DNA from 2 places in the Syntrophothermus lipocalidus DSM 12680 genome. Region 2 is predicted to be linked to the other one. Evidence: predicted binding sites of a transcription regulator. Region 2 holds the regulator's gene; the other holds the start of a gene.

Region 1 (11,261 bases), 1.1 Mb from region 2:
TACCTTTTGACCAGTCAGAGGATTTCCGTTTTGATCCACTACTCTACCGCTTACCGTGGTCATGGTGGTATAGCTCATGGTGCCGGTCACGTCGGTCACCTGTCCTGCCCGTACGGTGCCGGTTACGGTAGTAGGTGCGAAGCCCCGCTTGGAGAGGCGGAAGGTATAAGTGCCGGCCGGCAGGCTGAAGCTGGCGGGTCCAGCCTGGGTGGTCATGTCTTGCTGCCCTGTTCCTACAACCTCCACGGTCACTCCGGAAAGGAAATTGCCCGTAGCCTGGCTCTTGGCCCCGACCGCGGCACTCCCCATGTTGGTGAGGTAGAGCTTGACATTCATACTGCTCGAGGTCAGCATACCGCTGAAGATGTCCTGCCCGTTATAGCCTATATAACCCGTCTTGCTGGCTTTTACCTGCAGGTTAACCCCGATGGGGACATCGCGGAAGATAGCCATGGAGGCTTCTCCCGTGTTTACTTCCTGGTAGTAGGAGCCTGCGCTGCAGGTAACGGTGAAACCACCCTCGTCAAACGTGCTGTTGTCGGGCTGGCGGATCAGCGCATAGACGGTTCCGGTTTTGAGTATCTCGAGGGTGATGGTTTTACTCAGGGTCGCCGGAGAGATAAGCAGGCTTCCCGGTCCTGGCGGATTGACGGTGACGGTATAGGTGACCGTATTCTGGCTAGGAGGCAGGGCCGCCGGGTGCACAACCACGTCGAACTCGGTGCTGGCCGAGCTTTTAGGATTGATGTTGATGTAGTTGGTCTTAATCACCTGTCCCTGATAGCTGAGCTGCACCGGAAGGTTGGTTATCTGGTAGTTAGAGGTGTTTTTCAAGGTGGCCTTAAAGAATATAGGGTCTCCCAGAGCCGGTTTGCCGCCACCTGCCGACCAGTAACCGCTGGAGGTGAGGGAAACGAACTCGACGGTCGGCAAGAGGAGGCTGGGCTGCAGGCTCGCGGTGTTGTTGGCAGTTGAGACCTCGCCTACTCCAGAAGGCGTCGATACTTGGGCGACAAGCTTGTCGTTGGTGTTGGAGGGCATGGGGAAACCGTTGAAGATCACCTGCTTCTGAGAGTTCTTGGCTATAGTGTTAGATACAGTCTGCAAAGACAGGGCCCCGGGGCTTCCGGTCAGCTTCACCGTAGCTCCAGCCGGGCAGGTACCGGGTCCCAGGTTCTTGACCGTGACCGTCACTTTGACCGGCGCTCCGGGAGCGGCCTTGGAGGGACTAGTGGAAATACCAGTCACGGTGAGGTCCGGTTTGATGATGTTCGGGGTATACTGCTGGCTGTTGTTGTCCGGGTTGATATCACCCGTACCGGCAGGCGGTTCCACCTGGATGGTCATGACTGGGCTGCCGGCGGTCGGCAAAGTAACCCCGCCCACGGTGACGGTGGAGCTAGCCTGGGCCCCAAGGTAAGACATGTTCTTGGTTTTGGTAGTGCCGCCTGCCGTAATCTTGACCACGCCGCCAGCCGGACAGGGAGTGCTTCCGGCGTTCTTGACGGTTACCGACAAGATGACGTTAGCCCCCAGGCTGGCCGGATCCGGCTGCATCTTGACCGCGGTTATGGTGAGGTCGACCGACGGTAAACTCGGCTGCAGGCTCAAGGTATTGTTGTTCGCTGAAACTTCTTTGACATCAGGCGGGGCGAGAACCTCAGCCGTAAGCTTGTCGGTGGCCTTCGACGGCATCGGGAAACTTTCGAAGGTGAACTGCCGCTCCGAGCTCTTGGCTATTGGGGTAGAGGAAGTTTGAGTGGCCTCCGGAGTGCCCGGGCTTCCGGTCAATTTCACCGCAGCTCCCGCCGGGCAGGACCCGGGTCCCAGGTTTTTAACCGTGACCGTGACTTTAACCAGCGATCCGGGAGCAGCAACCGAGGGAACGGTTACGATTTTGGTCACCGTGAGGTCCGGTTCCAGGGTATTAGGGCTGTACTGCCGGCTGTTGTTACTCGGGTTGATATCGGCCGTGCCGGCCGGCGGTTCTACCTGAACGGTTATTTCCTCCTTGCTGGCCTGCGGCAAGGTGACCCCTGCTACGGTAACAGTGGAGCTGGCCTGGGAATTAAGCGAAGACATGGTCTTAGTTTTAATTACCCCGGCAGACGTTATCTTGACCGTACCCCCCGCGGGACAGGCGCTGTTACCGGCATTTTTGACCGTTACCGAAAAGGTAACATTAGCCCCTAGATTAGCGGGATCCGGCTGCATCTTGATCTCGGTTATGGTCAGGTCAGGTCCGGTCTGGGCAGCAGCCGGGGCTGTTGACGGTTTGTCTTCGTCCGAGACTTGAGAGCTGCTCTGTTTTTGCTCCGATAATGGCAAGATTTTCGATACATCGACCGGCAGACCGGAAACCGTGGGAGACACCGATTGGCTTGCCTGCCTAACGCGGAAACTGCTCGACATAACGAAAACGGTGCTTTTAGAGGTGCTCGTAATCTTTATCTGGTAATCATCGCCTTCGGCTAAAGTGGAGGAGATCTTCCAAGAGTAGGTGCCGGCTCCGTCGCTGCCGACCGACGTGTAAGAAGAAATGGTGGTCTTGAACTGGCCTCCTTTATAAAGCTGAATCCGGGCGTACCGCCCTACATCACCTGTATACGTCCAGGCAACGGTATAAGACTGGCCGGCCAGCAGGGTCTCCCCGTCACGCGGGGCAGTGATGGACAGCGACGCCTCCGGCGAAACGCCGCCGGCTGGCCCGGTGGGAGGGAAGAGTGAAAAAGAGACAAGCATAAAAATTGACAAAAGGATTGCCGGGCTGCGTCTTCTCAACAGTACAAAAATCATAGACATTCCTCCTTTCGCTTCGGTAACACCGAACATGGTTCTCGGTTCAATGGGAATCTTAGTGTATTAGTGTATCTGAGGCTCGTATTTCTCTTGCAATGGCTTTAAAATATCTATAATTTCCTTAATTTCTGGCGGGCAAGGAGCTTTCAAATCAGCCACGACCGCCCTTCCATCGTAAGGAGGCGAGTTATAAGTTTGCCCCAGCCATATCATTACCTGAAAATAAGGGTTCTCGTCGCTCGGAAACGGCCATGATTTTGGAGTCGCGGTATAAGCGACGTAGTCCTTCGTGGACCATTGGGGGACCAAGTTCCAGTTCACTTTGGCTAAAGCTGACTTTACGGCGGCGAGTTCCTGGTCGGTGAGTTTCCCCTTTTCGTTGTAAGTATCTCCCCAGTTGCCTTCGGAATCGATCCCTATCTTGTAACAGTGGGCCGAGCCCGGTTTCGGGAAATGGACGAAATCAACGTGCCATAATTCCGGCAAAGTCCCGCCAGGGCCCAGGCTTTGCGGGCCGGACCATTCAGGCCAGGAGACGTTCGACGTCTCGCGCGGCTGGGAAGTCGATTTGGTCTCGTTTTCCTGTACAGCCTGTTTCGGCGATCCACAGCCCGCGAGTGCCGCCAGCGACAGCACCACAAGGATTATGACCGGCAAAAAATACCTATGCATTGGTTCATCTTCTCCTTTCTCAGTTGTAACTTTTCACATCTTCTCCTTTTTTCGACGCGGCAACCGTATACCAGATCCCCGCCGCCCCAACTGCCGTAAAAATGATGCCTATAAGCAGAACCGCAAAAGCAGCCCACGAAAACCCGATTTCCAAAACAGCTAGGGCCGGGTTATCAGGAGCGTAGTGAACGGTGACCTCTTTTCCGGCCGGGTACCTGTCTACCAGACGCCGGGCCGGGCCAGGACTGCCTGAGCTGTACTGGCCGAAGAAAACGTTTTCCGAGGTGTACTCTTTACCGTCAACCGTGTACCGGTAGACTACCTCCGCCCAGTAGGAAGGACCGTCTCGTGGCTCGTGGCTGATGTCTTTTACCTGAGAAGACACAACCCGCCCCGGACATGAAGGCCAGGACAGGCTGGCCAAGGCCTGGTAGACGATGCGGGCCCCCCATATGGTGACCGCGATACCTGCCAGCATTATAAAGCTGAAGCCGAGGATCTCCTTTGTTCGGTTGCGGTCTTCATCCATGACACGTGGTTCCTCCTTAACCGCATCCCTCTGCAGGGCGTGCTACCGATTTGGCAGGTTGGCCGGGAGCTTGTTCATCATGCTGTTGAGATCCGTAACTTGGACGCCGGGAGGGAGTTCGAAGGTATCGGCCGGCAAGGAACCCACGTAGATGTTTTTGTATTCCATTATTGTCTTTTCTCCTGAAGCGGCGGTAGTTTCAACCCTGACAGGCAAACCCAGATCCTCGCGAACCCAAAGCAGGACCTTCTCTCCCTGGCTGCTCGGGGCAATCATTTCCAAGACCTTGCAGCGTGCCCCGTCGTAGATCTCGGTTCGGATTACTTTTACTTTATTGGGGTTGAGGTTTCCGGTGTAGTCGGTGGGAGAAGGGGCCTCGTTCGAATCTGTTCCTGCAGACAATTTGACGGCTTGGTTTTGTTCGGGGTAGTAAGTAATGACGGTGTTGGTAGTGCGGTCAAAAAAAGTAACTATCCTTTTGCCCTCGATAGTGGAATCGGTCTTGAGGCGATTCCCGTCGAGCCACACCTTTCCGGTTTGAGTCCCCTGGGGGGTTGTCAGAATGAATTCATACGACATGCTTTTCAGCCCTTGCCCTTTGGCCAAGACATCGGAAAGCGATTCCTCCTTCGCCGGCTCGCTGACCTGCGTCTTGGTGGAAGGCTGATTGCTTTGTCCCTGCGGCTCATTCTTGGATTCGCCTGGGCCGCACCCGGTCAGAGAAAAACACAGTATCATCGCGAGCAACACTGCGCCGTAGACCCGAATCTTTTTCAACATAGATCGACCTCCCTTTCGTAAAGACAGAACTTGGTTCCCGAATACAGAAAGGAAATCCGCAGAATTCTTCAGCGAAATTATATCGGGAGATCGTCAAAAAAACGTCAAATCCGATCTCGATTTGAAAATTTAAATATGATTCAGACGCTGATTTACGCAGACTTTTTCAGAATTCGTAATCAGATATCACCGCGAAAAGAGTCAACCGCATAGTCTTAACCTAATATGTTGTGGCCATTATTGGCCTCGGCGCTACATACAGGCAAACAGGCAGCCGCCACCTCTTCGGAAGTAGTTTTTAAAGTGAAATCAAAGATGAAAAAGGTCAGGTTGACACACTCAGGGTACCGTTATAAAATACTCATACGAACATATGTTTGGGTGATGTTATGAGCAGAGTGGCCTGCATATTTTTCCCTTATCTTTATGCCGGGTGGGCCCGACGAAAGCATCCCTGGCTTGGCCGGCAGCCCCTGGTCATATTCCGTGAGGGGCGGGTAACAGGGGTTTCGCCCGAGCTGAGAGGGTACGGTTTGGAAGGGTTACCCGTAGCCGAAGCGAAAGGCAAGTGCCCGGATGCTTTTTTTCTGGCTTATGACGAGCCCCTGTACAAAGGAGCCTGTAATCGTTATCTAGAGGCTCTGACCAGGGTTTCCCCTATCATCGAGCCGGTCAGTGATGAGGAATGCTTTTTTGACCTTACAGGGAGCAGCACCGAAAAGGAAATAGCAAAACTGAAAACGAGTTTGGGACCGGATAGGAGCTGGGGGCCGGTGCTGGTAGGAATAGGCAGGAACAAGTTCGTGGCCAGGCTTTTGGCCCGTGCCTTCTGGCAAGCGGGCTCGATAGGTGATTCCGGCTTCTATTGCCTCGAGACAGCTCCTGGCCAGGAAAAGTATTTTATGAAAACTGTTCCCATAACCATGGATTGGCTTTTGCCTCCGAAGGTTCTCGATGCCTTGAGCCGGTTAGGTTTCAAAAGTTACGGAGAACTGCAGGACCTGCGGTTGGACGAACTGGTGGAGATGCTGGGAGAACACGGTTATACAGTCTACCGGCACGGCCGCGGGCTTGACGACACCCCCCTGGTCAACCTTTACCCTCCGGGCAAGCTGGCTTTGGCTTTCGGCCTGGAAGGGGAAACTGAAAGCAGGGGAGTAATAGCCCGGGTTTTGCGGGAATCTGCCCGGGTGCTGGCTTCTCTGCTGTATTCCAGGAGAAAGGGATGCCGCTTTGTCAAGCTGGCGCTGGCATCCGAGGAGGATACATGTGAGGAAGGACGGTTAGTACCGTGGGGATACCGGGAAGAAAGGAAGCTGTATGAAGTCCTGGTTTTGCTTTTAGACAAACTGACTCTTACCGGTCCCGTGGTTGGGGTGAGGGTAGAGGTTTCATCGCTTTACGACTGGGAACTGGCTGAGCAGGATCTTTTTGACCTTAAGCCCAGGCCCCGGCATGACCTGACAGCTGTTGCCTTGGCCTTGAACGAAAAATATCCCGGTATGATTTCGCGGGGAGTAAAGATCGGGCGCAGGGAAGAGGTTTTATCCTTTTGGGATCCCTGGCGTTTTTCGGGTGAGACCAGGTGAGTCGGCTACTTTTCCAAGGCTTAGAAGTGATGAAAAACGAAGAGGGGGAGCCCCAGAAAGTAAAGTGGAAGGGCAGGTGGGCGAAAGTGGCGGTTATCCTAGACCGGTGGTACGATACCGGCTGCTGGTGGGAGAGCGAGCCGCCCAAGCTTTTTTACCGCCTGGAGCTCGAGAACGGGATGGTTTTAGAGTTGTTTTCCGATGGTGCCGGCCAGGGCTGGAGCCTGTACAAGATCTACGATTGACGGATAAGTCCGAAAACTAGCCACAGATGCACACTGACCCGGCACTCAGCTCAAGTCTTTGGTTAACGTCTAGCGTTTTCGGGACTTGCTGTCATGTTACGACTTCAGTCAGCTGAGTGCCGGGCAGATGAACACAGATTTTCCTTAATTGAAGATTTTCTAAAGAATCCGAAGTTTCCATTCTCTAGTGGTGATACCGCCAGATGTCATGGGGGTCTGCTCCGGAAGTAAACCACAGATGGACACTGACCCGGCACTCAGCTCAAGTCTTTGATTAGCGGCTAGGGTTTTCGGGAACCAGTGGCATGTTACAATGTCAGTCAGCTGAGTGCCGGGCAGATGAACACAGATTTATTTTTGATTTAAACGCTGATTTACGCAACCCCCCTTATATACACCAAGCGGTATCACTACCAGAAAATGAACCGCATTCCTCGCAATTTTAAGTCGTATGCATTAATTATTAAAAAATCTGCGTTAATCAGCGTCAAATATAAACATCTGTGTTAATCAGTGCTTATCTGAGTTCATCTGTGGCTCGTTCTTGGGGCAGGTGGTAGGATGTTCGTGCATCTTCACGTGCACAGCTGTTTTTCATTTCTGGACGGGGGGAGCTCAATCAAGAGCCTGGTAGACAGGGCGGCTGAATCAGGCATGCCGGCCCTGGCCCTGACCGATCACGACAACCTGTGCGGCGCGGTCCAGTTCAAGCTAGAAGCCCAAAAAGCGGGAATAAAGCCTATCCAGGGGGTGGAGGTGACCGTAGCCGGGGGATACCACCTTACCCTTTTAGCCGAGGATGAAGAAGGCTACCGTAATCTCTGCCGTATTTTAACCAAAGCCCATCTGGATAATCCCCGGCGCCAGCCTCAGGCGGGCCTAGATATACTGAAGGAGCACGCGGAAGGCATCATCGCCCTGTCGGGCTGCCGCAAAGGGGAGATACCGGCCCGGATTCTTTCCCGCCAGTACGATGCCGCTTACCGGGCTGCTCTGGCTTACCTGGAGATATGGGGAAAAGACGGCTTCTACCTGGAACTGCAGGATACCTACCTGCCCGGCACCAGGACCTTAAACCGGGACCTGGCCGAACTGGCCGAGAAACTGGGGGTGGGTGTGGTGGCCACCAACAACGTCCACTACGCGTGTCCGGAGGACTTTAAGGTTCACGACATCCTGACCTGCGTCCGAACCTTGACCCGGGTGTACGAGGTACACCCGGAACGCCCGCTCAATGCCGAGAACCATCTCAAGCCAGAACGGGAAATGAAGAAGCTTTTTCGGGAGTACCCGCAGGCGGTAGCTAATACGTGGGAGATAGCGGAGCGGTGCCGGCCTTCTCTGGAACCGGGCGCCTCTCTTTTCCCTAGGTTCAACCCGCCTCCCGGCCAGACGGCGGAGTCACTTCTTAGAGAACTTGCTTACCGCGGGGCCAGGAAAAAGTACGGCCGGGTAACGCGAAGGGTCGAAGAGAGGCTGGAACACGAAATCCACATCATCAATACCCTGGGTTATGCCGACTATTTCTTAGTGGTTTGGGATATAGTCGAATACGCCCGCCGGCAGGGGATACGGCATACAGGGCGAGGATCGGTCGCCGATTCTTTTGTAGCCTATTGTTTGGGGATAACCGAGGTAGATTCCCTAGCCCGGGGGCTCCTGTTTGAGCGGTTTATGAGCCTGGAGCGGGCGGAGAAGCCGGATATCGACATCGATTTCGATGCCCGCTGGCGCGACCGCATCTCCGAGTACGTTACCCGGAAATACGGCGAGGACAAGGTGGCGAAGGTCTGCACCTACAGCACGTACAGGGCAAGATCCGCGGTGCGGGAATTGGGCAAAGCTTTGGGGCTGCCCGAAGCCGAACTGGACAGGGTGGCCAAGAGGCTCCCTTACGGTGCCTACGCCGACCGGATTAGGGATATGCTGTCTTTGCTGCCGGAGCTGCGGGAGAGCGGGCTGGATCGGGACAAATTCGCGCTGCTGCTGGACCTGTGTGAAAGAGTGGCCGGTTTTCCCCGTTTTCTGGGTACCCACCTGGGAGGGCTGGTGGTGAGCCGGGAGCCCCTCTGCGATATTACCCCGCTCCAGCAGTCGGCCAAAGGGGAAATCGTTACCCAGTTCGACAAAGACGATGTAGAAGAACTGGGACTCGTTAAGCTCGACCTTTTATCTTTGCGAGCGATGTCGGCGGTCGAAGACACGGTAAGGGCAGTCAAGCAGGAAAAGAAAACGTTCGACTACGAAAAAATACCCCTGGACGATGATGCTACCTACCGCATGATAAACAAAGGACAAACCATCGGGGTTTTTCAACTGGAAAGCCCGGCCCAGAGAGCTCTGCAGGCGCGGCTGGGGGCCTCTGATATCGAGGACATCGTGGCCAGCGTGGCCCTTATAAGGCCGGGGCCGATCAAAGGCAACATGGTAGAACCCTATATATCCCGCCGGCAGGGCCGGGAACCGGTGACTTTCCTGCACCCCGCGCTCGAGCCTATCCTGGCCAAGACCTACGGGGTCATCCTTTTTCAGGAGCAGGTGATCGAGATTGCCACCGCGATTGCCAGATTCACTCCGGGAGAGGCCGACCGCCTGCGTAAAGTGATGACCCACGCCCGTTCCCAGAAAGTGATGGATGAGGTGGGGCGGGAGTTTATCAAGAAAGCGGTGGAAAACGGGGTGTCCCAGGAAGCAGCAGCGACGATATTCAAGGCCATGGCCGGTTACGCCAGCTACGGCTTCTGCGAAGCCCACGCCGCCGCTTTTGCCACCACCAGTTACAAGACCGCATACCTCTTACGCCACTACCCGGCCCAGTTCTACGCGGCTGTTCTCAGCAACCAGCCCATGGGTTACTACCCTCCTCACGTTATCCTGAATGAGGCCAGGCGGAGGGGGATAAAGATACTCCCGCCCTGCATCAACAGGAGCGGGGAAGCCTTCCGGGTGGAAAAAGGCGGCATCCGGATTCCGCTGGCCCGGGTAAAAGGTCTCAGCCGGGAAGGGTTGAAGAAAATCCTGGTTTACCGGCCGTTTGCATCCCTGACCGAGGTGTGGGAGAAAACCGGGCTGGCCCGGGACGAAATGAAGAACCTGATAAAGTGCGGGGCCTTAGATGTATTCGATACCAACCGGCGCCGGCTATTGGTCAAGGCCCGAAAGCTGTATTTTCGACCCCAACCGGCGGGAAACGTAAAAGAAGGGATTATCGCCTTCGATGACGGCGAGGCGGCAGACGCGAAAATGGACATCCCCGATTTTACCGAGGACGAAAAATACGCGATGGAGTTCGAAATCTTAGGTTTGAGCCCGCGGGAGCACCTTATGGCCAGGTTCCGCGGTTACCTAAAGAGGAACGGCTTTAAAAGCAGCCGGGACCTGGCAGCCCTGCCGGACGGGAGCTGGGTAAAGGTAGCAGGGGTACTGCTCTGCCCCCACCGGCCCCCTACCAAAAGCGGCAGGATTACCGTTTTTATGTCGCTGGAGGACGAGTTCGGCCTCACCGATGTGACGGTTTTCGAAGACGTGTATCAGCGCTACGGAGGACTTATATTCTCTCCCCAAACCTCGCCGCTGGTAGTGGAAGGGGTTTTGCAGAAAAGAGGCAACGCAGTCAGCGTGGTGGCAAAAATTATAAAACGATTGGTATTAGACGCTGATTAACGCAGATTTTATATGATTATAAAATTATAAATTACTGCTATATATTTAATAAATTTTAGTTATTATTAATCAGCGTTAATCTGCGTCTAGTTAAATGAATCTGTACCTACCTGTGGCTTTGTGGCTAGCTGTCCTAGCATTTCGCGAATCCGGAGGGCGTTTCTCACCGCGTAATCGCCGAAGTTGTTGTTCATCAGTATGTGCATTTCTTCTGCTTTCTCAGATAGGGGCAAGACTCGTCCGAGAAGCTCTTCGAGTTCTTCATCCGAGTACAGGTAATTAAACCTCTCGCCGCTCGTTTTCAGGCCTTTTCTGTACCACATTTGAGCATTGCGGCCGTGGAAACGGCAGATTACGAGTTTCGGGTAGGTTACCTCTGCTACCATCGGTACACTGCCCTGCCCAATCTGGGGCTCATCGCAGACCACGTTGACCAGGCGGTTATCGGCGAGCAGTTTCAAGGTCTGGTCGCGCGTATCGCCCTCAAACCAAGAGCGGTGCCTGAATTCTACCGCCAGGGTGAAGGAGGCCAGCCGCTCCCGGCACCACAGAAGATAGCTTATATTCCGGGGGTTGCAGACGAAAAACGGGGGAAACTGGAGCAGAACCGCCCTCAGCTTGCCCGCTTCTTCCAAGGGAGTCAGGGAAGAGGCGAAGCGATTGACGATGTAGGCGAGCTCATCCTTGTCCATAGGGGAACGGTCGTGCCTGGTTATCACCCGGTAGGCCTTGACATCGAAGACAAAGTTTTCCGGAGTTTTTCTAGCCCAGCCGGCAAAATTGCGAGCGGGCTGAAGCGCGTAGAAGGTGCTGTCGATCTCCACTACCGGGAAAAACTGGGCATAATATTCTAGCTGTCGGGTGGGTTTTAGACCAGGGGGGTAAAAATCGGTGTGATCGCTCCAGGCGCAGGTGCCTACGAGAACAGTTCCCACTTGTCTATTTTATCCTCCTCTAATAAATTGCAACCTGTTCCTTATTTTG
Region 2 (11,261 bases):
CAAGCCCTGGGATCGGTCATCATGGCATGACTGCGGCTTATCAGGCTACGGCTTGCTACACCGGGCAGAACAGACTTTCTTCCCCCCGAATACCCGGCGAAATAATGCAGGCCAACCAGCCCGGTAGCAATCAAGAGGTCGGCTTCGGCTACTTCCCGGTTTACCTCAAGCTCCCACCCGTTCGCAAGGTACCCTAGGCTGACCAGATGCTTGTCACAATCGTGGTTTACTATACGGTAACTATCACAAATCTCCCTTCCGAAGACGTAAAGGTTATCCTCATGGGTATGACCCCTGTGAATCCCCGTGGCCACGACTAGAGTTATGGCCCCACGGTCTGCTCCACCTTCTTCTATTTCTTCCAGCAGAGGTGGTAACATCTCCCGGTAAGGAGTAGGTCGGGTAATGTCGTTTACTATAACGACTACACTACGGGGACGGCGTTTTCGCACCATATCTCTCAATCTCTCCGACCCGATTGGCTTCTTCAGGCAGCTCCTCACCATTTCCAGGCCGTCTACCGCCGGTTCGGGGTCCTGCCCGCGCAGAATCGCTTTTACCCGGTCATCGGGAATTTCCACTTCTTGATGCGTTTTCCCATAAGCCAGTCTTACTAACATACCACCAATCCCCTCCAATACACACGCCGTGGCAACTATACCTAATTATATAACAGGCGGTTTGGGCCTCACAAAGGTTAATTTCCAACCTCGTTTGCGCTGTTTGTGCTATAATATCGTAGTCAAGACCTATACGCTCCTTTCCGAACAAACGAACGAGGTCAGCAAATTGGGTAAAGGAGATGAACCGATGGACAAACGCGTCCTCAAGCAGGAAATGTTAAAGATTCTCCAGCCTGAGCAAGTATTGGCAGACGACCTGGATCTGATGTACTACTCGTATGACAGCTCTTTCCTTACCAAACTAGAAAGGGTGTACCCGGATATCGTGGTACTGCCTCGCGCCACCGAACAGGTGCAGAGAATCGTCCGCTTTGCTTATGAAAACAACATACCGGTGACACCTAGAGGCGCAGGCACAGGAGAAACCGGCGGCGCGGTAGCGTTTAACGGTGGTATAGTCATTGATCTTTCCACCTGGGACGAGATTGTAGAGGTTGACGTTTCCAACATGCAGGTGGTCGTGCGGCCCGGGGTCATACATGCGGACCTGAATAACCACCTGGCTAAGTTTAACCTGTTCTTCCCGCCCGACCCTGGCAGCAGCCTGATGTGCACCATCGGCGGAATGGTAGCCAACAACGCCAGTGGCCTGCGTGCCGTTAAATACGGGTGTACCGAACAGTACGTACTCGGTCTAGAAGTAGTGTTGCCGAACGGTGAAGTGATAACGACAGGCGGCATCAGATCCAAAGCTATAAAAAACGTGTCCGGACTGAACCTAACCAAACTCATGGTCGGGTCGGAAGGCGTTCTGGGTATTATTACCAAGATTCGCCTTCGTTGCTGGCCCAAGCCCAAGGCCCGTGGCATCGCTATGGCCGTTTTCTCCAAGCTCGACGATGCCCCGGCTACGGTCTTGGAAGTCTATCAGGCTGGCATACTGCCTTCAGGTATTGAAATACTTGATAAGTCAGCGATAAAAGCTGTAAACCAGTTTAAACCCGAGATCGGTTTACCTGAGGATGCAGAAGCCATACTTTTGTTCGAAGTTGATGGGAATGCGCCCAGCGTTGAATGGGAAGGGACCAACATAGTAGAAATCGCCAAAAGGCGCGCTACCAAAGTGGAATGGGCTACCGATCCCCAGCGAATGGCCAGCCTGTGGGAAGGTCGAAGTGTAACGGCGACCGCGGCGGCCAGGGTTCGTCCTGATGGCAGCCGGGTCTTTGCGGGCGAAGATATAAGCGTGCCGCTGTCGAGAGTAGCAGAAGCTCTGCGTGCCATTCGTTCACTCGGCGAAAAATACGGGATACCGGTAGTCAACTACGGTCACATCGGAGACGGTAACGTCCACACCGCACCGGTAATCGACCCGGAAAACCCGGCCGAAGCGGAAAAGGCCAATCAATTGGTTCACGAGATACACCTTTTGGCCATTGAGCTAGAAGGCTCCACTACCGGGGAACACGGGGTGGGAGCGGTACGCAGACAGTATGCTGAGTTGGAACACGGGGAAGCTCTGAAGGTCATGCGCCTCATTAAGAACGCCGTGGACCCGAAAGGCATAATGAACCCAGGCAAGCTTATCTGAGATTATTTAGCCGTTTATATAACCGAGGGCAGGAGGAGTTACAGTGAAATTTAAGGAGCTACCTCCAGTAAAAGAACAAATAAGAAAATGTGTACGTTGCGGCAGGTGCAGGACGGTGTGCCCTGTCTTCGCCGAAGTCAAAAACGAGACCGTGGCTCCTAGAGGTCATGTTTTTATGGTACAGATGTTGAGAGACGGGGTAGTCAAACCGGATTCAAAAGTCTATGAACACCTCAGTAAATGTTTGTTATGCGAAACCTGTTCAACTTTTTGTCCATCTGGCATAGACATACACGAACTCAATGCCGCTGCCAGGTCATTCATCACCGAAAACCAAAGCAATCCCGGTAAAAGACTTGTGTTTGACACGCTGTGGACCAGCCCAAAGCTTCTTCGGGCCTCCACGGCTTTTATGTGGAGTGCAAACGTCACTGGTCTGATGAAGCTGGCCCGAGCCTTGCACCTAACCAAGGTTCTACCCGGCGATCTTCCGAAAGCCGAACAGATACTGGACCGGGTCCCTTTCCGCTCGGCCCGCGACCAGCTGCACGAGACCATACCGGCTCAAGGGAAGAAGAAGCTGAGAGTAGCCTACTTTCTGGGCTGTGCTACCAATCTTTTGCATCCGGAGGTGGCCTTGGCTACGGTAAAAGTCCTCACCCAAAGTGGTTGTGAGGTAGTCATCCCCAGGGACCTCAAATGCTGCGGTCTTCCCCACATAGCCAACGGGAAACTCGGTACTGCCCGTTCCTTGCTTCTTCACAACTTTGAACTCTTGAGCAGAGCTAAAGTCGATTATATAGTCACTGACTGTGCTTCCTGCTCTTCGGCTTTATCCGACAAGAACGTAAGGTTTGTGCTGGGGCAGGAAGAAATCGATGCGAACCTGGCCTTGACTGCGGGTAAGGTAGTAGACCTCACCGCTTTTCTGGTTAACGTTCTCGATATCGGACCCGGCAACCTAGTCAAGCGATCTGAGCACCGTCTCACCTATCATGATCCCTGCCATCTGGCCAAAGCTCAGAATATCAGGAAAGAACCAAGGGAATTACTAAGGCTAGTTCCAGGGGTAGAACTGGTAGAAATGGCTGAACCCGACAGGTGTTGCGGCGGGTCGGGCACTTTTGCTTTGACCCACTACGACATGTCCATGAAGATACTAGATAAGAAAATGTCCGCTATCAGAAACACCGGCTGCGACACAGTAGCCACTTGCTGCCCGAGTTGCTCCATGCAGCTCGCTTACGGGTTCAGGCGAAGCCGGGTTAATGGCAAAGTCGTACATCCGGTCGAGCTCCTGGCCCAGGCTCTGCCTTAAAAGCCAGCGCCTTTCAGCGTGGGTTTTGGGGAATCCGGTGGGAGTTGAACTGGCTATCTATGGCACGTCTAGAAAGAGAATTATTCCACAAGGTTAAACGTGCGAATTTAAAGTATCAGATGATTGGTAACGGAGACCGCGTAGCCCTGGGTTTATCTGGAGGCAAAGACAGTCTCGCGCTCCTCCATGCCCTGATACAACTCCGGCGTTACACTCCCCTTCAATTTGACATCATTGCCATCACCGTTGACCTGGGGTTTGGTTCGGACCACAGTGGGCTGGAACAACACTGCCGTGAACTAAATGTACCTTTAATCGTGGAACCGACTAACATAGGCAGAATAGTGTTTGAAGAACGTAAAGAAAATAGCCCCTGTTCCCTGTGTTCAAACCTTCGCAAGGGCGCGCTGCACCGCGTAGCCTTGGCCGAAAACTGTAACAAGGTTGCCTTAGCCCACCATTTGGACGATGCTGTAGTAACCTTCTTTATGTCTATGGCTTATGAAGGACAGGCCCGCTGTTTCAAACCCTCGAGTTTCTTGGATCGCACCGGTCTTACCCTGGTTCGTCCCCTGGTTTATGTACCAGAAAACCTGATAATCAGGCTTTGTAAAAAACTTAACCTGCCGGTTGAGTCCAATCCCTGCCCTGCCGCTGGCCAAACTAAACGAGCTCTCATACAGAAATGGCTAGCGGTGTTAGACAATCATCACCCTCAGGCCAAGCTTCACTTCTTGACAGCCATAGAAAAACTCTACTGGCAATGAGCATCACACGGACGAACACTTGTTTCTGCTGGTAGCCTGTGGTATAATTTTGAAAACTGGGCAAGGGGGTATACCCATGGACAGAACCGACGTTACGACCGATCTCAACGAACGGGAGCAAACGATACTCAGTTTTATAAAAGAAGAAGTACGCCGCAAAGGCTACCCTCCCTCGGTACGAGAGATTGGCAAGGCAGTAGGATTGAAGTCCAGCTCTACGGTCCACGCCTATCTCTGCCAATTGGAGGAAAAAGGCTATTTAAGGAAAGACCCAGCAAAACCACGAGCTATCGAGGTACTTGACTCGGGCTCTGCCCTCTCTGACCCGCAGATAGTGGAAGTGCCGATAGTAGGTAAGGTTGCTGCCGGTACGCCCATTCTGGCTGCCCAAAATCTGGACGGATCTCTGCCCTTGCCCTTAGATCTTCTTGGATCGGGGGAGCATTTTCTTCTCACAGTTCAAGGCGACAGTATGGTAGAAGCTGGGATTCTGGAAGGGGATATTTTGATTGTGAAGTCCCAACCCCGGGCAGAAAACGGGGAAATCGTCGTGGCTATGATTGAGGATGAAGCAACGGTCAAACGTTTTTTCAAACGAGACGGGTACATCGAGTTACGCCCCGAGAACAGCCACATGCAACCTATTATCGTAACTGGTCAAGTCGAAGTCATAGGAAAAGTCATTGGCCTAATCAGGAAATTCTAACCCAAATTGACGAAAATTAGGGACGGTTCTCATTTTGCGCAAATCACGCAAATTGGGGCCCGTCCCTAATTTGACTGAAGGGATTAGAACTTTGCAAGATACTCCTCTATCTCCCATTCGTGCACGCGACCCCGGTAATCTTCCCATTCCACACGCTTCGCGTACATGAACCGGCTGAAGATGTGAGGCCCCAGAGCATCCTGGATTACCTCGTCGTTGCTCAGTTCTATTAAGGCTTCTCTCAAAGTACCCGGCAAGCTTTCAATTCCTGCTTTTTCCCGAGCCTCCAGGTCCATTTCGTAGATATTCTGGTTCACCGTTTCCGGTGGGTCCATCCGTTTTTCGATCCCATCCAACCCGGCCCGAAGAATAACAGCCAAAGCCAAGTAAGGATTACAGGAAGGATCCGGGTTACGTAGTTCCATCCTGGTCCCTATTCCCCGGCGAGCCGGGATCCTGACCAGCGGGCTCCGGTTGCGGTAGGACCAGGCGATATAAACCGGCGCCTCGTACCCAGGTACCAAGCGCTTGTATGAGTTGACCGTAGGGTTCGTTATGGCAGTCAAAGCCTTAGCGTGGTGGAGAATGCCCGCTATAAAATGAAGAGCGGTTTGGCTCAACTGGTCCGGGGTATTCGGATTATAAAACGCGTTTTGTCCCTCTTTGAAAAGCGAAATGTGTAGGTGCATTCCTGAACCGGCAATACCGTATATCGGTTTAGGCATAAAGGTCGCATGCAACCCGTGTTTCTGGGCTATTATTCTCACTACCGAACGGAACGTTACAATTTTATCCGCAGTATTTAAAGCTTCGTCATACTTGAAATCTATTTCGTGCTGGCCAGGGGCAACCTCGTGATGAGAGGCTTCAACTTCGAATCCCATTTTCTGCAAAGTCAGCACCATCTCGCGGCGGGCATTCTCCCCCAGGTCTACAGGTGCCAGGTCAAAATATCCGGCCCGGTCATGCGTCTTCAAGGTAGGCTTTCCTTCCTCGTCTTTTAGAAACAAAAAGAACTCCGCTTCTGGACCGACATTCATAGAAAAACCGTGCTCCGCAGCTCTGTTTAAAGCGCGCTTGAGTGCGTACCGGGGGCAGCCAACAAACGGGGTATTGTCTGGGTTGTAAACATCGCATATAAGACGCCCGATTGACATCTCCTCCCCTAAAGTCCAAGGGAATATCATAAACGTATTGGGATCAGGCTTGAGATACATATCCGATTCCTCAATCCGGGCAAAGCCTTCGATAGATGACCCGTCGAACATCAGTTCTCCGTCCAAAGCTTTTCCCAACTGCTCCCGGGTTATGGAAACGTTCTTAGGAACGCCCATTATGTCGGTAAACTGCAGGCGGATAAACCCAACGTTATTCTCTTCAGCCAGTCGTATCACATCATCTTTTGTCACTAATCTCACCTTCCAGCATAATTTACTAAGATAGACTAACACAGATACGATGTATACTCAATTAAAAAACGACAATAAGAAACCATATTATCATCACTAACCCTATCACTACCTTGGCTGCTACCCCGGTGAAGATACCGACAACAGTACCTACGCCTACCCGCCAGGCCTTGTTGACATCCCGCAATTTCACATATTCCCCGACGAAGGCTCCAATCCACGGCCCTAAGACTAATCCTACCGGTCCGCCCAACACCAGCCCTAATATCCCGCCAACAAAAGCACCCCAGATACCGGCCGGGCTCGATCCAAAAAACTTGGCTCCCAGCAATCCTGCAAGATAATCGACCAGAATACTGAGAACAGTCAGCCCCGCCATTATCGCCAAGAATTTTGGCGTAACCACCTTAAAGCCCTCGTACCACCCGTAACCGGCAATGGCGAGAAATACGACCGGTATTCCCGGCAAAACCGGCAAGAACGTGCCTGCCAACCCGATTAACATAAGCAGAATAGCGATTATCAATACCACTACATTCACTGATACAACCACCTTTCACATCTCACATAACAGACATAATACGCAAAAGAGCATACCGCACGTGCTGGTAGGTCAGACCCCCTTGCAAATAAGCTACGAAAGGAGACCGGCGTGGGCCATCGCATGATAGCTCTATAGACGAACCCTGTACAAACGTCCCGGCTGCCATTACAATCTCGTCTTCATATGCCGGCATAACACTGTACTCCAGCCTTACATCGCTGTCCACCGGGGAACTAGCCTGCACAGCCTGGCAGAACGCCCTGACCTTTTCAGGTGAATCCAGCTTAATGGCCTGGACAATGTCGCCCCGAGGCTCGTCCCAACGGGGCGAAACCTCGTATCCAAGTGCCTCCATTATGTACGCCGCTAAAACCGCCCCTTTTAAGGCTTCACCCACCACGTGCGGGGCTATAAACAAACCTTGATAAACCAGACGCTTGTCCCACATGCTGGGGCCCACTTCCTTTCCTAACCCTGGAGCCGTAAGCTGCGCTGCCACCTGCTCTATCAACTCTTCTCTCCCTACTACGTATCCTCCGCCAGGAGCCAACCCTCCTCCCGGGTTTTTTATGAGGGACCCGACAGTGAGATCCGCTCCAACGTGCGACGGTTCCAAGGGGTCGGTAAACTCACCGTAACAGTTGTCCACCAGACACACGGCATGAGGGGCAACGTCTTTCACCGCTCGAACCGTCCGCCGGATGTCCTCGGTGCTCAGGGCCGGGCGCCAGCTGTAACCACGGGACCGTTGAATAAGTACCACCCTGGTCTTAGAGGTCAACGCCTTGCCCAGCGCCTCTACATCAATCTTTCCTTCAGGGGTAAGAGCAACTTCACGATAGTTTATACCTCTTTCGACGAGGCTGAAACGAGTCTGCCCTTTCGCCCCGATAACTCTAACCAGGGTATCGTATGGCCTGCCACAAGCCGAAACCAATTCGTCCCCCGGCCTAAGAAGAGCAAAGAGACACAGGGATAAGGCGTGGGTTCCAGAGATTATCTGAGACCGAACCAAGGCTCCTTCCCCTCCGAAAACCGCGGCATATATGCTTTCGAGAACTTCTCGTCCCGTATCGTTGTAACCGTAACCTGTAGAAGAATGAAAATGATGTTCCCTCACCCTCGCCCTCTGGAAAGCTTCCAGTACCCGAGCTTGGTTAACAAATGCGGTTTCCTCTATCCTATCAAAGACCTCCCTGACTTTCTTCTCGGCCTCTATTACCAGTTCATGCTTACCATCTCTCATCTATTATTCTCACCTTCCAAGTATGGCTTAAAGCGGCTGATGGTTATCGGGTCGCATCTTGCGGATGACCTCTCCTTTGTACTAACAACCGCTACCAAGAGCGCTTTTTCAGGCATCTATAGCCCCTTTCCCCCGCTTCAAACCATGTCAGGCAAATCTTCGCTTTCCACCATCATCAGTTCCTGCCTGCTGACAACCGGCCTGGCCGCCAAGCGTAGAGCTTGCCATCTAATCGACTTTTCTACCAAATTGCGCACAAACCGGGCATTCCCGCTGACAACCCTTCCGCTCGAATGAAACTGGCTTAAAAGATGTTTCAGCTTCCATCGCGCCCGGCTAGAAACGAGGTAATCCCGCTCTGCAAACATATTTAAAGCTATCTCGAACAGTTCTTCAGAACTGTAATCTGGGAACTCCACCTGTATGGGAAAACGAGAATAAAGTCCTGGGTTTGCCTTTAGAAAGAACTCCATTTCATCCCGGTAGCCCGCTAATATAACCACCAATTCGTCCCGGTGGTCTTCCATTGCCTTGACCAGGGTAGCGATGCTCTCCCGGCCAAAATCCCTAGAACCTCCTTGGGCCAAGGTATAGGCCTCATCTATAAATAATATACCTCCTTGCGCTCTTTTAATCTGCTCCCTGGTTTTCTGAGCAGTATGTCCGATGTATTCGCCCACCAAATCAGCCCGCTCAACCTCTACCAGATGCCCTTTCGCCAGGGTTCCCAGTTCCCGGTATATTTTTCCCAAAATCCTCGCCACAGTTGTCTTGCCAGTGCCGGGGTTCCCTTTCATTACCATATGCATAGCCATAGGTTGCGCCTTTAAATTCTGTTCTAACCGTTTCTTTTGAATCACAGTGAACACTATCAGTTCCCGCACCAGTTTCTTGACTTCTTCCAACCCCACCATACTATCTAGTTCTGCCAGAGCCCTGCGGCAAGCTACAGATAAGGACGGCAAGAACACTTGAAACTGGTCCGAGCGAGCCCCGCTGATTTTTTCGTCCTGAGCAAACCTCAGAGATATTTCCACCCTGTCACCGCTTTCCTTCCCTGGATTACCCGTAGGTGTCGGGTAATACCTATATATGAAGAACAGCCAAAAGCGGTTACACCCGTTAATTGAAAAACCCGGGCGCTTCCCGGGTTATTCATCGTCGCTCTTATTCACATCCGAACTGAGAATACTTATCTGCCTGACCGGTGCTATAGTGGATATCGCGTGCTTGTAAACCATCTGTTGCCTTCCTTCGAGTTCGATAATCACCGTAAAGTTGTCGAATCCTTTAACCGTTCCTTTTATCTGAAACCCGTTCACCAAGTACATGGTTACCGGGATTCTCTCCTTCCTCAGCTGGTTGAGAAACGCATCCTGTAGATTCAATTGGTTTCTGCTCATTACAACGACCCCCATTTCAGTTTGTTAGCTGATTCATTTTACAACTATTCTACAGCGATGGCCAGAGTCCTGCCAATATATTCACAAATTTTTCGAACTAATCCTTCTGCTTCCTTATACTCTGTAATATCTAACCAAAATATTCGTTTGTCTTTACGAAACCAAGTTAACTGCCGTTTGGCATAACGTCTAGTCTCTTTCTTAATTTCAGCCACCGCCTGCTCCAAACTCATGCCTCCTTTAAGGTATTGTAGTATCTGTTTGTATCCCAAAGCCTGCATAGAATTGAGTGGCAAATCGTATCCTTTGGCATACAGCGTCTTAACTTCTTCTACAAATCCCGACTCGATCATGGCATCGACCCGAGCTTCGATGCGCCGGTAAAGTTCGGTCCTAGCAGCACAAAGCCCAACTACCGCCAGCTGATAAAGCCCCTGGTTTCGGGTTTGAAATTGGGAAAAGGGCCTGCCGGTCAACCGGTATACCTCTAATGCCCTGATGATTCTTTTCCTGTCGTTTGGTTTGATAATACGGGTCGACGCTGGGTCAACACTCTCCAGCTCATTATAAAGCCTTTCCAGACTTTCGTCAGCTTCCTTCTCTAGCTGCTGCCGGATATCCGGATCCGCCAACAAAGGAGAGAATTCGTAGTCATCGACTACCGCCTGGTAATACAGCCCCGTCCCCCCAACGAGAATAGGAAGTTTCCCGCGGTTGTTAAGGTCCTGGATTACCTTCTTGGCTGCACGCTGGTAGTCGGCCACAGTATAAGGTGTGTCAGGATCCACTATATCGATCATGTGATGAGCAACCCGAGTCCTCTGCTCAGTCGAGGCCTTGGCAGTACCTATGTCCATACCCCGGTAAACCTGCATGGAATCACAGGACAATATCTCGCCTCCGAGTCTTTCTGCTACTTTCACCGCAGTCTCGCTCTTGCCCACGGCCGTAGGGCCAACGATGGCTGCCAGTTTCATACTTTTCCTCCTTTTTCTATTATGCCATAGGCCACTCGGCTCGACTCCCCTCCCACCACTTGCTCTATCCCCAGGCGGGCAAACTCCGCGCTGTCCCTTCTCTCCTTCATCACCACTCGGCGCCTGGCTACCCGTAGCGCTTCGTTCAATACCTCACCCGAAAGCGGGCGGTGATCGGCAAATAACCGTAACGGTGAAAGCGGCTGGCTTTGACTCACTGGAACCCTGAACATGGGGTCGAAATACACGATGTCATAACTTTGGCTGGGCTGGCGCCGGAGGAATTCCAGGTGATCTGCGTTAATCACCCTGACCCGCCTTATCGCATTCTGCAGCCACACCATATCCGTCCGGTAATACCTCATGCCGAAACTGACAATAAAAGCCAGAACCCTGGAGCTTTCCAATCCAACGACCTGCCCTTGTTCACCAGCTATATAAGACGCGACAATCGCGTCTGCCCCCAAGCCCAAAGTACAATCCAGGAATTTGTCATTCGCTCTCACCCCGACTACTCGCTCCATTACATCCACGGTGAGACCCTTGCGATGCTGAGAAATCCTGTTCTTAGCCATGCTGGGGTGGAAGAACAGGCGCCCTTGGGGCCCATATAATACCGGTCCTTCTGAGCTCCACACCACCACCCATAAAGCCCCGGTCTCTTTTCTTAATTTGTC

The links. Region 2 encodes LexA, which represses DNA repair genes until DNA is damaged. Its sites were predicted from a motif close to CNAACANNTGTTNG; they were not measured.
Region 1: the regulator LexA is predicted to act here: its motif matches at 5,147-5,160, upstream of SLIP_RS10610 (DNA polymerase Y family protein).

What each region holds. Positions count from the first base shown of each region.
Region 1 is NC_014220.1:2,177,970-2,189,230, reverse strand. It holds gene SLIP_RS10630 (CARDB domain-containing protein) at 1-2,796, opposite strand, end outside; gene SLIP_RS10625 (hypothetical protein) at 2,863-3,471, opposite strand; gene SLIP_RS10620 (DUF3592 domain-containing protein) at 3,491-4,000, opposite strand; gene SLIP_RS10615 (LolA family protein) at 4,043-4,780, opposite strand; gene SLIP_RS10610 (DNA polymerase Y family protein) at 5,170-6,369, shown strand; gene SLIP_RS10605 (DUF6504 family protein) at 6,366-6,614, shown strand; gene SLIP_RS10600 (DNA polymerase III subunit alpha) at 7,176-10,277, shown strand; gene SLIP_RS10595 (DUF72 domain-containing protein) at 10,364-11,212, opposite strand.
Region 2 is NC_014220.1:1,111,634-1,122,894, reverse strand. It holds gene larAH6 (nickel-dependent malate racemase, LarAH6 family) at 1-620, opposite strand, end outside; gene SLIP_RS05370 (FAD-binding oxidoreductase) at 811-2,214, shown strand; gene SLIP_RS05365 ((Fe-S)-binding protein) at 2,258-3,532, shown strand; gene SLIP_RS05360 (tRNA 2-thiocytidine biosynthesis TtcA family protein) at 3,577-4,299, shown strand; gene lexA (transcriptional repressor LexA) at 4,376-5,005, shown strand; gene glnA (type I glutamate--ammonia ligase) at 5,089-6,423, opposite strand; gene SLIP_RS05345 (DUF456 domain-containing protein) at 6,476-6,955, opposite strand; gene SLIP_RS05340 (methionine gamma-lyase family protein) at 6,978-8,204, opposite strand; gene SLIP_RS05335 (AAA family ATPase) at 8,342-9,241, opposite strand; gene hfq (RNA chaperone Hfq) at 9,356-9,607, opposite strand; gene miaA (tRNA (adenosine(37)-N6)-dimethylallyltransferase MiaA) at 9,652-10,584, opposite strand; gene SLIP_RS05320 (class I SAM-dependent methyltransferase) at 10,581-11,261, opposite strand, start outside.